2 linked regions of the Thermogemmatispora onikobensis genome follow. Each later gene encodes a partner of the first gene's protein in a complex. Links are inferred from orthologs where the notes say so. Each region holds a gene or a part of one and is shown in the gene's direction. Other genes may lie near its edges.

Region 1 (3,460 bases):
GCTCGGTTCGGCTCAGCTCAGCCCAGCCCGCAGAATGTTGGCCTCGGCGCCTCGCTCCCATGTCATAGCTCAGATCGGTTTGTGCAGCTTCTGCACCGTCAGGGATGACCTCCACGCTCTGGCTTCCGCTGCGGGTGAGGGGGTGAGGCCGAGCTGCCATGACAACTGGCCTGCCCGGCGTAATCTGAGCGAGCGATCAATCGGTGGCGGTAGCAGGTACCCCAGTGGAGCGAGCGCAAGGATCGGCCAGTGGAGAGCTGGCCGGATGAGCCAATGCCTGGGTCGCGTCGGTACCCGCCCTTTCGTCTTCGATTGCCTGCTTGGGTCAGGCCAGTCTGACTCTGTGCTGCTGCGCTCCGCTTCTCTCGCTTGGCTCGACGTAACTGAATGCTTCAGGCAAGCGCGTCGACGCGACGCGACGCGACGCAACGCAACGCAACGCAACAACTTTTGACAATAGCGAAGTCAAGAGCAGAAACGAAGGAAGGAAGGAGGGAGCCGTGAAGGTACGCGCCTCGGTGAAACCACGCTGCGAGCACTGCAAGATCATTCGCCGCAATCGCGTGGTGATCGTGATTTGTACCAAGAACCCGAAGCATAAGCAGCGTCAGGGCTAGAGCGTGCTCGGGTAGGGGCTCCACCGTAGCGGCGATGGTAGCCGACAGGCCGTGGCGGTCTGGCTGCCAGACTGGGCTGAGGGGCGAACAACAACCGTTGACTGACTGAGTGAGATCAGTCTGCCCATCAGTAGTTGCCGCTCTGTGGCTTGTGTTTATCTTACTTATCGTTGCTCGTTTGTTCATGTGGTCTTGCGTAAGAGGGAAGCTGGCGGGAAACCGCTCTTCCCGGCCAGCCTGCTGATCAATGAGCGCGCGGCAGGGTCTGGGGGGGATGCGGTGGAAGAGCAGGCTCTACCTGGATTTCGCTTCGCCGTCAATGGCGGTCACCAGACCAGCAGAGCGAGCGCAGGCACGGACTATCTGTCAAAAAAGCGACGGTGTGAGCAGAAAAGCTCAGGCGAGGAGAAGAAAGGCGGGGCAGAGGCCAGGCCCAAGGCCCCGGCCTGTCTGATCTGGAGGAGAAGATGGCTAGAATTGCCGGAGTCGATATCCCACGCGAGAAACCAGTCGAGATCTCGCTGCGCTACATCTATGGGATCGGCCCTACGACCAGCCGGCAGATCCTGGAGAAGACCCGCGTCAATCCGTCCAAGCGGGTCAAGGATCTGACCGAGGATGAGGTCAACCGTATTCGCGAGGTCATTGACCGCGAATACAAGGTCGAGGGCGATCTGCGCCGCGAGGTCGAACAGAATATCAAGCGCCTGATTGAGATCGGCTGCTATCGCGGCCAGCGCCATCGCCGCAATCTGCCGGTGCGTGGCCAGCGAACACGAACGAATGCGCGTACTCGCCGCGGACCGCGAAAGACGGTGGCCGGCAAGAAGAAGGCGACAGCCAAGAAGTAGGCATGGCTGTCTCAAAGGCGGCTCCTTCCTTCTCTTTCTCGCCCACCCCGTCGGTCACTCTGCTCTGGTGGGGGCCAGCTCCGGCCCTCACGGTGGCGCTGGCCTGCCCTGCCGACGAGCAGAGTAGAGGGGTGCAGCAGAGGAGAACTTGAGCTGCGCGCGGTCTATCCTATCGCAAGGGCTTCGCGCAAGCGCTTAGCAGGCAGACGAGCATGCCTGAATCAGGGGATAGCGTTGCAGGTCATTCTTACGAATAAGCAGACCGACTCACCGGAGGTAGAGAGAAAGAAAACATGGCCGAGAAAAAGAAGCAGGCGGGTAAGCCGCGCAGGCGTGAACGGAAATCGGTGCCGCGTGGCCAGGCGCATATTCAGGCAACTTTTAATAATACGATAGTCACTGTGACCGACCCGAATGGGAATGTCATTGCCTGGAGCAGTGCCGGCTCTCAGGGCTTCAAGGGATCGCGTAAGAGCACTCCCTACGCGGCCCAGGTTGCGGCAGAGGCTGCGGCTCGCAAAGCGATGGAGCATGGCATGCGCCAGGTCGAGGTCTATGTCAAGGGGCCAGGCTCTGGCCGCGAGGCGGCGATCCGCTCACTGCAGGCTGCTGGCCTCAACGTTGTTTCGATTACTGATGTCACGCCGATCCCGCACAATGGCTGCCGACCGCCGAAGAGGCGTCGTGTGTAGGTGCGCTGTGCGATTGGACGTGTGAGGAGGATGAGCTAAAGATGGCACGCTATACAGGCCCTGTTTGCAAGCTGTGCAGACGTGAGGGGGTCAAGCTGTTTCTAAAGGGCGAGAAGTGCCTGACAAATTGTACACTGGAGCGGCGCAACACCCGACCCGGCCAGCATGGCGGCAGCCGCCAGCGCAAGCTTTCGGGCTATGGAGCACAGCTGCGCGAGAAGCAGAAGATTCGCCGCACCTACGGCGTGCTGGAGCGCCAGTTCCGCCGTCACTATAATGAGGCGCTGCGCCGCCCAGGCCGCACGGGTGAAAATCTGCTCCAGATTCTGGAGATGCGTCTGGACAACCTGGTCTACCGCCTGGGCTTTGCCGATTCGCGGGCACAGGCGCGTCAGCTGGTCTCGCATGGCCATTTTGAGGTCAATGGCCGCAAGACGGATATCCCTTCGTTTGTGGCTAAGCCCGGGGATGTGATCAGTGTGCGTGAGCACAGCAAGAGCCAGGAGTACTTTAAGACGCGCGCGCTGCAGCTCTCGCAGAAGGCTGTGCCAGGCTGGCTCAGCCTGGACATCGCTGCCATGAGCGGGCGCGTGCTCTCGCTGCCGTCGCGCACCGATCTCGAACTGCCTTTTGAAGAGCAAATGGTGGTTGAGTATTATCAGGTTCGTTAGTCGGAAAAGCAAAGCAAAGCAAAGCTGTTGTAGGCGGTGGTAGTACAAGAAAGGCAGGTTAGAACCTTGCAAGACATCACTCTGCCTTCGCGCATCAGGAATACGAAAACCCAGGGCAATTACGGGTGCTTCGACATCGAGCCGCTGGAGGCGGGGTACGGCGTCACGGTAGGCAACGCCCTGCGGCGCGTGCTCCTGTCGTCGTTGCCGGGCGCGGCGGTGACGTCGATCCGCATCGAGGGGGTGCAGCACGAGTTTCAGGATATCCCCAACGTCATGGAAGACGTGACGGATATCGTGCTCAACGTCAAGAAGTTGCGCTTGCGCTGCTTCTCGGATCACCCGGTGACGATGCATCTGAACGTCTCCGGTGAGCGCATGGTGACGGCGGCGGACATCACAGCGCCCAGCACGGTGGAGATTGTTAACCCGGATCTCTACATCGCGACGCTGGATAACGAGAATGCGCGCCTCGATATGGAGATGGTTGTCGAGACTGGGCGCGGCTACGTCCCCGCCGATTCTAAGGAGGACCAGCCAATCGGCGTTATCCCGGTTGATGCCATCTACTCCCCCGTTGAGAAGGTGAATTTCACCGTGGAGCATACGCGCGTCGGCCAGATGACCAA
Region 2 (7,864 bases), on another replicon or contig:
AGATCAAATTCTATCAGAACGCCGCCGGCGGCGTTCCTTCACCGTTCGACTGCTGGCTGACCCTGCGCGGACTCAAAACCCTGGCTGTGCGCATGCAGCAGCACCAGGAGAATGCCCGACGCCTGGCCCGCTTCCTGGCAGAGCACCCGCGCGTCGAGCACGTCTACTACCCCGGACTGAGTGAGCACCCCGATTACGCGCTGGCACAGCGCCAAATGCACGGCCCCGGCGGCATGGTCTCCTTCCAGCTCAGGGGAACACGCGAGGACGTCGATCGCCTGGTGCGCCGCTTCCAGGTTTTCACGCTGGCCGAAAGCTTGGGAGGCATCGAATCCCTGGTCTGCCACCCCGCTAGCATGACTCATGGCTCCATTCCTCGCGAGATGCGCGAGGCCCGCGGCATCACCGAGACGCTGCTCCGCCTCTCGGTGGGGATCGAGGATGGCGATGACCTGCTCGCCGACCTGGAGCAGGCTCTGGCTTGAACAGGCCACTCGCGCCAGCACAGCTAACTGCTCGGGAAAAAAGCAGCCCGAAGAAGGAATCTCAGGGAGAAAGCGAGGACAGCAGGCAGGCACTTTACCTGGCCTCCGCCTGGCCTCCGCCTGGCCTCCGCCTGGCCTCGCCCTTTCTCCCCTGTTACTTTTTGGGAGAGTGAGTAGTCCACCAGCAAAAAAGCGTTATCCTTAGTAAGGAAAATGATTTATTCCTATCCATCAATCTTCTTCTCTGCCTAAAAAGCAGGAGGCTGCTCTGAAATGAAGCTCTCAGAGAGGAAAGCGCGGCAGCGCTTCTGGAAAAGCTCAATTTTGCTTAGTATCTTTCTTTTATTTTTTACACTAAATGCATGCGGTGGAGGTTCTGCTCAGCAGCAAGCGTCAAACCAGGCCAAGGCCAGGCTTGACAGCCTGATCGCCCAGGCGCGCAGTGTGGGCGTGCCCCAAACGCTGCTTAGCTCTATTGAGGATCAGGAGGCACAGCTTGCCTCCAGCCACGCGCCCCTGAGCTTTTTTAACGATCAGCCCCTGGTCCAATACTACCAGAATCTGACACAGCGTTATCAGCAACTGTGCACTCAAGTCGAGGGGCTGACTTCCCAGGTCACCGACGAATTTGATTATCAGGCCTGGCAGGATCTGCAAAACTACGCCAGTCTGCTTTCCGAGCGCCAGGCCCAAGGCTTTGCCGAGGCCCAACCTTTCCAGAGTCGCCTGGCCAAGCTGCAGACGTCCTTTAGCCAGGCTAAATTGCCGCGAGACTACCAGCAGATCAGTAACCAGGCTCGCCAGGACACCCAGGCGTTACGCCTGATGGCGACTGCCGCCAGCCAAATGCAAACCTTTGATCAGGTCATTAGTCAGCTTCAGGCTTCGCGCCTGGATACTACGTCTCTCAAGCAGCTACTCCAGGCCGACCAACAGCGCTACCACTCGGCGCGGACCCCTGCGGACTTCCAGGGGTTGATCAATACGATCAATGCCCAGTTCACGCAAGCCGTGGTCATCTCCACGCAAGCCATCCCCTACGTGGGCGCAGCCAAGCTGAAACAGTTCAGCGACTATATTGCTCAGGCTCAGCAGTACGGTCAGGATGTGAGCACCTTCCAGCAGCGGCTGGCGGCTGACCAACACGCGCTTGACCAGGCCCAGACCATCGGCGACTATCTGCAGGTCTCTTCGCAGATCGATAACGATATCGGCGCAATCCAGCTCACGGTCTACCGCGGCAAAGCCAGTTACCTGCTCCAGCAGTTCCACACGGAGGTCAAAAACTGGGGCGCCACTCACAAGTACCACGGTTACGAGCTGGATTTCGAATATATGGACCAGGGCATTGGCTCGGATGCAGATTACCTGGTGCAAACGGCTCAGACCATCGACGACTACCAGGCTGCAATCGACTTCATCAATCGCGGCACAACCCTGCTCCAGGCTATGGAGGCCGACTACGACGATCAGACGCCCTATAACCAGGCGCACAGGACCGACCTGCAGCTGATGGAACGCTATGGCTTCATGCAGGGCGAGGTCATGGTGGTTTCGCTGGTAGAGCAGGTGCTGCGCCTCTACAATAATGGTCAGCTCGTACGCGCCTTCTATGTGACCACCGGGCAGTACATGCGGCCTTCGCCCCCGGGAATCTACCATATCTTCGATCGGGAGTCACCGACGGTCTTTAAATCGAGCGAGCCGAAAGGCTCGGCCTTCTGGTATCCCGACACGAAGATCAATTATGCAATGGCCTACCGCCAGGATGGCTACTTTATCCACGATAGCTGGTGGCGCGCCGACTATGGCCCAGGCACAGAGTTTCCGCATTACGATAGCGGCGGCGATGAGGAGTTCGCTGGCAATGGGAGCCACGGGTGCATCAATATGCCGACGGATGCGGCTGGCTGGCTCTATAACCATACCGCCTATGGAACCCCGTTGATTATCTACTAGCAGCTCCGACGCGACCAGCTTGATCAGCGCGATCTCTCTTCCGGCGAGAGAGAGGGGGCCTGGCCAGGCCCCCTCTCTTTGCTGCCTCCTCGCTCAGCTATCACCCCTCTTCGCCAGCTGCTTCCTGCTTCCCTTCCTCCTCGTCCTCGCGCATCACCAGACAGAAAGAGGCCAGGAGCAGGGTGACAAGGGACAAAGAGCGTTTGACAACCAGCGCCGGCTATGTTACAATCCTTGAGCACTCACCCTATCCGGCGCCAATGCGCCGGTCTTATCTTGCTTGCTTGCACGAATCAGGCAATCAAGTTAGTAGCCAGCCAGTTGATCCATAGACAGCAAGCAGACACCAGAGAGGCGCCCCCTGGCAAGGAGCGCAACACGGGATAGGACCGCCGACCAGGCCGGGCGGGCAAGGCCCGACCTCTAGTGAGCCAGTTGACCAGGTCGCTGGCGCCTCAACAGGGCGGCTGCGCTCTAACGTGCGTGACCCGAGATGATGGGAGGCGCCGCCCGCGCTGGACCCCACCGCCGAGGAGCACTCCTCAAGGAGAGCAGAGCGTAAGGCTATCAGGGGCGAGCTGCTACGGCCAGCAGAGCAGCCAGGCCCTCGTCGCGTGAGTGAAAGGCGCCAACGAGTAGCTGTCGTGTGATTATCGCTAAGGAAGCGGGGAGGTTCGATAAGCTTCTATGCCCAACACGAAGTCAGCGGAGAAACGCCTGCGTCAGGAGCGCAAGCGGCGTTTGTATAACCGCAGCGTGAAGTCGTCCGTTAAGACGGCGATTAAGAAAGCTCGCCTGGCGATTGCAAGTGGCCTTGATGCTGAGGCGGCGGTGCGCCAAGCCATCAGTACGCTGGACCGCGCCGTGAAGAAAGGTGTGCTGCATCCCAACAATGCCGCACGCCGCAAGTCGCGTTTGATGAAGCTCTTCAATAGCGCGAAAGCCGCGAGTTCCCCTCAGTAGGCCCAGATCGGTAGCTCGTCAGCCAGGTGCAGCCGGGCCGGGGCCTTATCAGCAACCAGCAAGAGATAGGGGGCGAGCGTCGGCCCGCGGCAGGTGAAGAGAGCCTTTGGCCTCTCTTCTGCACAAGTGGTCTTCTCTACGATAAAGAGCAGCGCAAGAGGCCGCTTTATTGGGAAGCTGGCTTATTGCCGCCTGCGTTTGTGTTGTCTCAATCCGTCTATCCAGGCGCTACCAGGATCAGAGCCAGCCGGACCGCACGGCCTGGCCACTGTCTGTCCGTCCGTCTCCGGCACGGCAGCAGCGAGCCAGTTGGTCAGCCAGAGAGAACACCCTTTGATCTTCAGAGAGCAGGCCCCTTCATGGTTGTCTGCCCTGGTGGCGTAACGGAGCGGAGTGGAGGTTTCTGGGAATATGGCCGAGAAACAGGAGATTCCAAAGCCCGCCGGGCGCGCCCTGCTGGAGGCAGTGGAGCGCTCGCAGATGCGTAAGGATGTGCCGGCAATTAAATCCGGCGATACGGTCCGCCTGCTTGTGCGCGTCGGTGAGGGCAAAGATGAGCGTGTTCAGCCCTTCGAGGGCGTTGTGATTCGCTTACACGGCGGCGGCATTAATCGGACCTTTACAGTGCGCCGTATCGCCGCACATGGGATCGGTGTCGAGCGTACTTTTCTGCTCCATTCGCCCCGCCTTGAGAAGATTGAGGTGCTCCGTCATGCGCGGGTGCGCCGTAAGCAGCTGTATTATCTGCGTGAGCGTTCCGGCAAGTCGGCCCGCCTGAAGGAGGTCCGTCCGATGCGCAAGGCCGAGATTGCCGCCCGAGAGGCTGCCGCCGCGGCTCGCGAGGCGCTGGCCGAGGAGCGCAAGGGCGAGGAGTAGCTTCCCCTTGCGGGCAGCCTTCTCTATGCTCTGTTGAGACGCTCCGCTGTTTCTCCTTTGCTCGCTCTCTCTTCATCGCTCGTTTGCCTGCTTGCTCACTCACTCGCTCGCTCGCTTTGCGGCTGGGACCTGGCAGCGGGCACGGGAAAGGAGAGGCACGGACGCGATACTGAGGCAGCAGACAGAGAGAGGACATGGAGCCAACCTTAGAGGAAGAGCTGGCGCTGCTTGCTCAGGGGTATCGTTTCGTTGCCGGACTGGACGAAGCTGGCCGTGGTTGCCTGGCCGGCCCAGTGGTGGCCGCTGCCGTCATCCTTCCTGTCGAGCGCCTGGCCCGGTTGACGTCGGCGTCTGAAACGCTCGAAAGCGGGTCCGATCAGGATGCGACGGCTCTGTTCTTACGTACGAAGCTGCGCGATTCAAAACAGATGACTCCCGCGCAGCGCGAGCGCATGTATGCGGTGATTCAGCAGCTGGCGCTCGCTGTGGGCGTGGGCATAGCCTCGGTGGAGTTGATCGACCAACGCAATATTTTGGAGGCCACCCGCTGGGCTATGCGCGAGGCTCTGGCCCAGCTACAGGTCCGGCCCGAGGCGTTGCTGCTGGACGCGCTGACGCTGCCCGGGGTTCCTCTGCCCCAGCGCCCTCTGATCAAGGGTGATGCGCGCTGCCTCTCCATTGCTGCCGCCTCTGTGGTCGCCAAGGTGACGCGCGATCACCTGATGGAGCGTCTTCACGAGGAGTTTCCTGTCTATGGCTTCGATCGCCATAAGGGTTATGGGACGGAGGCCCATCTTGCCGCCTTGCGCCGCTATGGCGTGAGTCCGCATCATCGTCAAAGTTTTGCCCCAGTACGCGAGCTGGTCGCTGGCCTCTTCAGTGCCCTGCCCGAGTCTGAGGGCGCTGTGCCCTCCCTTCCAGCCATGCCATTGGCGTCCCTGGAAGAGGGGGACGATAGCCGGCTCTAGCCAGAGGACAGCCTGCCAAAGAGAAGGAAAGCCAGGCTGTCCTTTCTTGTCCGCCCGCTGGCCAGCCAGATCTGACCTCATCAGTCCGGCAGGTTGGAGGGGTCCTTTGCTTGCTTTGCTTTGCTTTGCTTTGCTTTGCTTTGCCTTATCGACCAGGTCTGTTCCGTTACCTTTCGTCTGCTGAGGAAGTGCTATGCCCGATTATGTCTGGGGCCGCAATCCAGTGCTGGAGAGCCTGCGCTCGCCGCGCCGGGTCAAGCGCTTGCTTCTGGCTGAGGGATTGCGCGAGGCGCCAGCTCTCCGGGCCATCGTCGAGGAGGCGCAACGACGCTCGATCCCTATCGAGAGTGTGCCTCGTACCCGCCTCGATCAGTTAAGCAGCGGCTCCGTCCACCAGGGTTGTATTGCAGTGGTGGAGTCGCGACGCTATGTCAGCCTCGATGAGATCCTGGCCTATGCTGCCGAGCGCCAGGAAGATCCTTTTGTGCTGATTCTGGACTCCTTGCAGGACGTGACGAACCTGGGTTCTTTGCTGCGCACCGCTGAGGCCGCCGGCGTACACGGCGTTGTTATTCCAGAGCACCGCGCCGCGGATATTACGCCCGCTGTGGTCAAGACTTCCGCCGGCGCTACTGAGCATCTCTTGATCGCTCGCGAGACCAATTTGACACGCTGTATCGAGTTTTTGAAGCAACAAAATATATGGGTCATCGGTCTGGATGCCAGTGCCCGTCAGCGCTATACTGAGGCCGATCTGACGGGGCCGCTGGCGCTGGTGGTGGGCAGCGAGGCGAAGGGGCTGCACCGCCTTGTCCGCGAGCATTGCGACCTGTTGGTAAGCATCCCTATGCGCGGGCGTATCCAGTCGCTGAATGCAGCGGTCGCCGGAAGTATCGTTCTCTATGAGGCCCTGCGCCAGCAGGAGCAGGGCAAACGCCTCAAGCCATGAGCGCTACACAGGCCCCTTATACTTGAGGAGGGCTGACCGGCATTCTTGCTGTGGGCACCGCACCGGGCAGGAGCGATATCTTGCCTTCCTACAGATGGGTACAGATGGGACGGCAGAGAGCAGAGAGCGGGCGATGATGCTGGTAGTGGCTGGGACGAGTAAGTTTGTGAAGAGCAGACATAGTCGATGTCGCTGTGGGAAGCGTTCCTGGGGGGACGCAGGTCAGGCAGCAGGATGAGCATGAGAGGCAGTGCACAGATCCCACCCTCCACCAGGCCGACGCGGAAGCAACGCCGAGCGCTCTCCTGGCGCTGGCGCTGTTTACTACTGGCTGGCCTGCTGCTGCTCTTGCTGGGAGCCGATGCTTGCTGCTATCAGGTCGCTTTGCCGGTAGAGGTGCTGAGCCAGCCGGGAACGACGACCCTGCTCGTGGGAGGCCAGCGCCTCCCTTTAGGCCATCTGGCGCCTCTGATAGGGCTGCGTTTGCCGGCCCAGGACCCCGCGCTGCATGAGTACCAGATCGACGGTAGCGACAGTACCAATAACTTCACACTCGACCTCTCGTATATTCATAGTATTTCCTCGTCGTGGTACTATCGCTTTCAAAGCTGGATGCGCGACTTAGAGGGGAGCAGTCGCTGGCACAATTTGGAGGTCTGGAGCGGTCAGCATCTGATACGGGCTGTGGCCTGGCCTGCTCCCTCGACAACGGTGAGTCTGCCGGGGAGCACGACGCTGCGTCTGCATCTTGAGCTGCAACGACCGGAGACTCCGCGCTCGCTGATTTTGATGACCGCCAGCGGTGGCATGCTGCAGATTACGCTGGATCGTAACGATCGCAGCCTGAGCTTGATCTGGCTCACCCCTGAGCTGTCCTCTCAAGAGGGAACAGGATCAGCCCAGCCTATGAGGAGCGTCTTTTTTCCGCTGGATGCCGCGCCCTTCGGGGCCGAGGTCGTTGATACCCTGGTGCGCTCGCTGCTCTGGGCAACGGCCCTGCTGCTCCTGCAGACACTGGTCGCTGGCGCCTTGACGAGGATCAGCTTCTTCGGAGGTCAGAGGCTGGTTTTCGCCCGGCGGCCACCTCCCTCGCCGCCCGCTCACCAGGAGCGCGCAGGTGGCGCCCCCAGTCGGAAATGGCCCTGGTTTAGGTTCTGGGGGGCCAGCCGCAGCCAGGTTCTGCCTGGCTTTCTCACGGGCTGGTGGCGGCGCCTGACACTGGCGCTGCATCCGTTGGCTCTGTTCGCCCTGATCGGCTCTTTGGGCTATACGCTCTGGATTGCGCGCGTCGAATACAATGGTCAGCCCCATATCTATGACGCCGCCGCCTACGTCTTCGCTGCCAAGATGTATGCTCAGGGGCGGCTGGCGGTACCCCTGCCACCCACACCAGACCTTTTCCCCGGTCCTTTCATGGTTCAGTTCGCAGGTCGCTGGTTCGCCCAATATCCGCCCGGCACCGCCCTCACGCTGGTGCCCGGCTTCTGGCTGGGCCTCCCCTACGCCGTCGAGCCGGTCCTGGGGACGTTCGCCCTGCTGGGAATCGGTCTGATCGCCGCACGCCTCTACGATCGCACGGTCGCTACGCTGGCTGTGGTGCTCGGGGTGTTCTCGCCGTTTTACAGTTATCTGGCGGCCTCCTACCTCAGCCATACCATCACGCT

What was found.
Region 2: rpsK (region 1) and rpsT share a complex: the UniProt entries of both Bacillus subtilis proteins name them as parts of the 30S ribosomal subunit. The link is inferred for Thermogemmatispora onikobensis from one-to-one orthologs.

The regions. Positions count from the first base shown.
Region 1 is NZ_BDGT01000055.1:16,256-19,715, forward strand. What follows is about bases 466-3,460. They hold rpsK (30S ribosomal protein S11), read left to right. Parts: upstream 466-1,761; coding sequence 1,762-2,160; downstream 2,161-3,460. Other genes in these bases: rpmJ (50S ribosomal protein L36), read left to right, coding at 501-617; rpsM (30S ribosomal protein S13), read left to right, coding at 1,085-1,468; BGC09_RS22990 (hypothetical protein), read left to right, coding at 1,471-1,620; rpsD (30S ribosomal protein S4), read left to right, coding at 2,202-2,831; BGC09_RS18685 (DNA-directed RNA polymerase subunit alpha), read left to right, coding at 2,898-3,460. UniProt on the Bacillus subtilis protein: Located on the platform of the 30S subunit, it bridges several disparate RNA helices of the 16S rRNA. Forms part of the Shine-Dalgarno cleft in the 70S ribosome.
Region 2 is NZ_BDGT01000007.1:28,995-36,858, reverse strand. What follows is about bases 2,062-4,769. They hold rpsT (30S ribosomal protein S20), read left to right. Parts: upstream 2,062-3,131; coding sequence 3,132-3,407; downstream 3,408-4,769. Other genes in these bases: rnhB (ribonuclease HII), read left to right, coding at 4,478-4,769; rplS (50S ribosomal protein L19), read left to right, coding at 3,819-4,283; BGC09_RS04910 (L,D-transpeptidase), read left to right, coding at 2,062-2,444. Outside these bases: BGC09_RS04915 (cystathionine gamma-synthase), read left to right, coding at 1-485; more of BGC09_RS04910, read left to right, coding at 930-2,061; more of rnhB, read left to right, coding at 4,770-5,251; 23S rRNA (guanosine(2251)-2'-O)-methyltransferase RlmB, read left to right, coding at 5,445-6,200; BGC09_RS04885 (ArnT family glycosyltransferase), read left to right, coding at 6,441-7,864. UniProt on the Bacillus subtilis protein: Binds directly to 16S ribosomal RNA.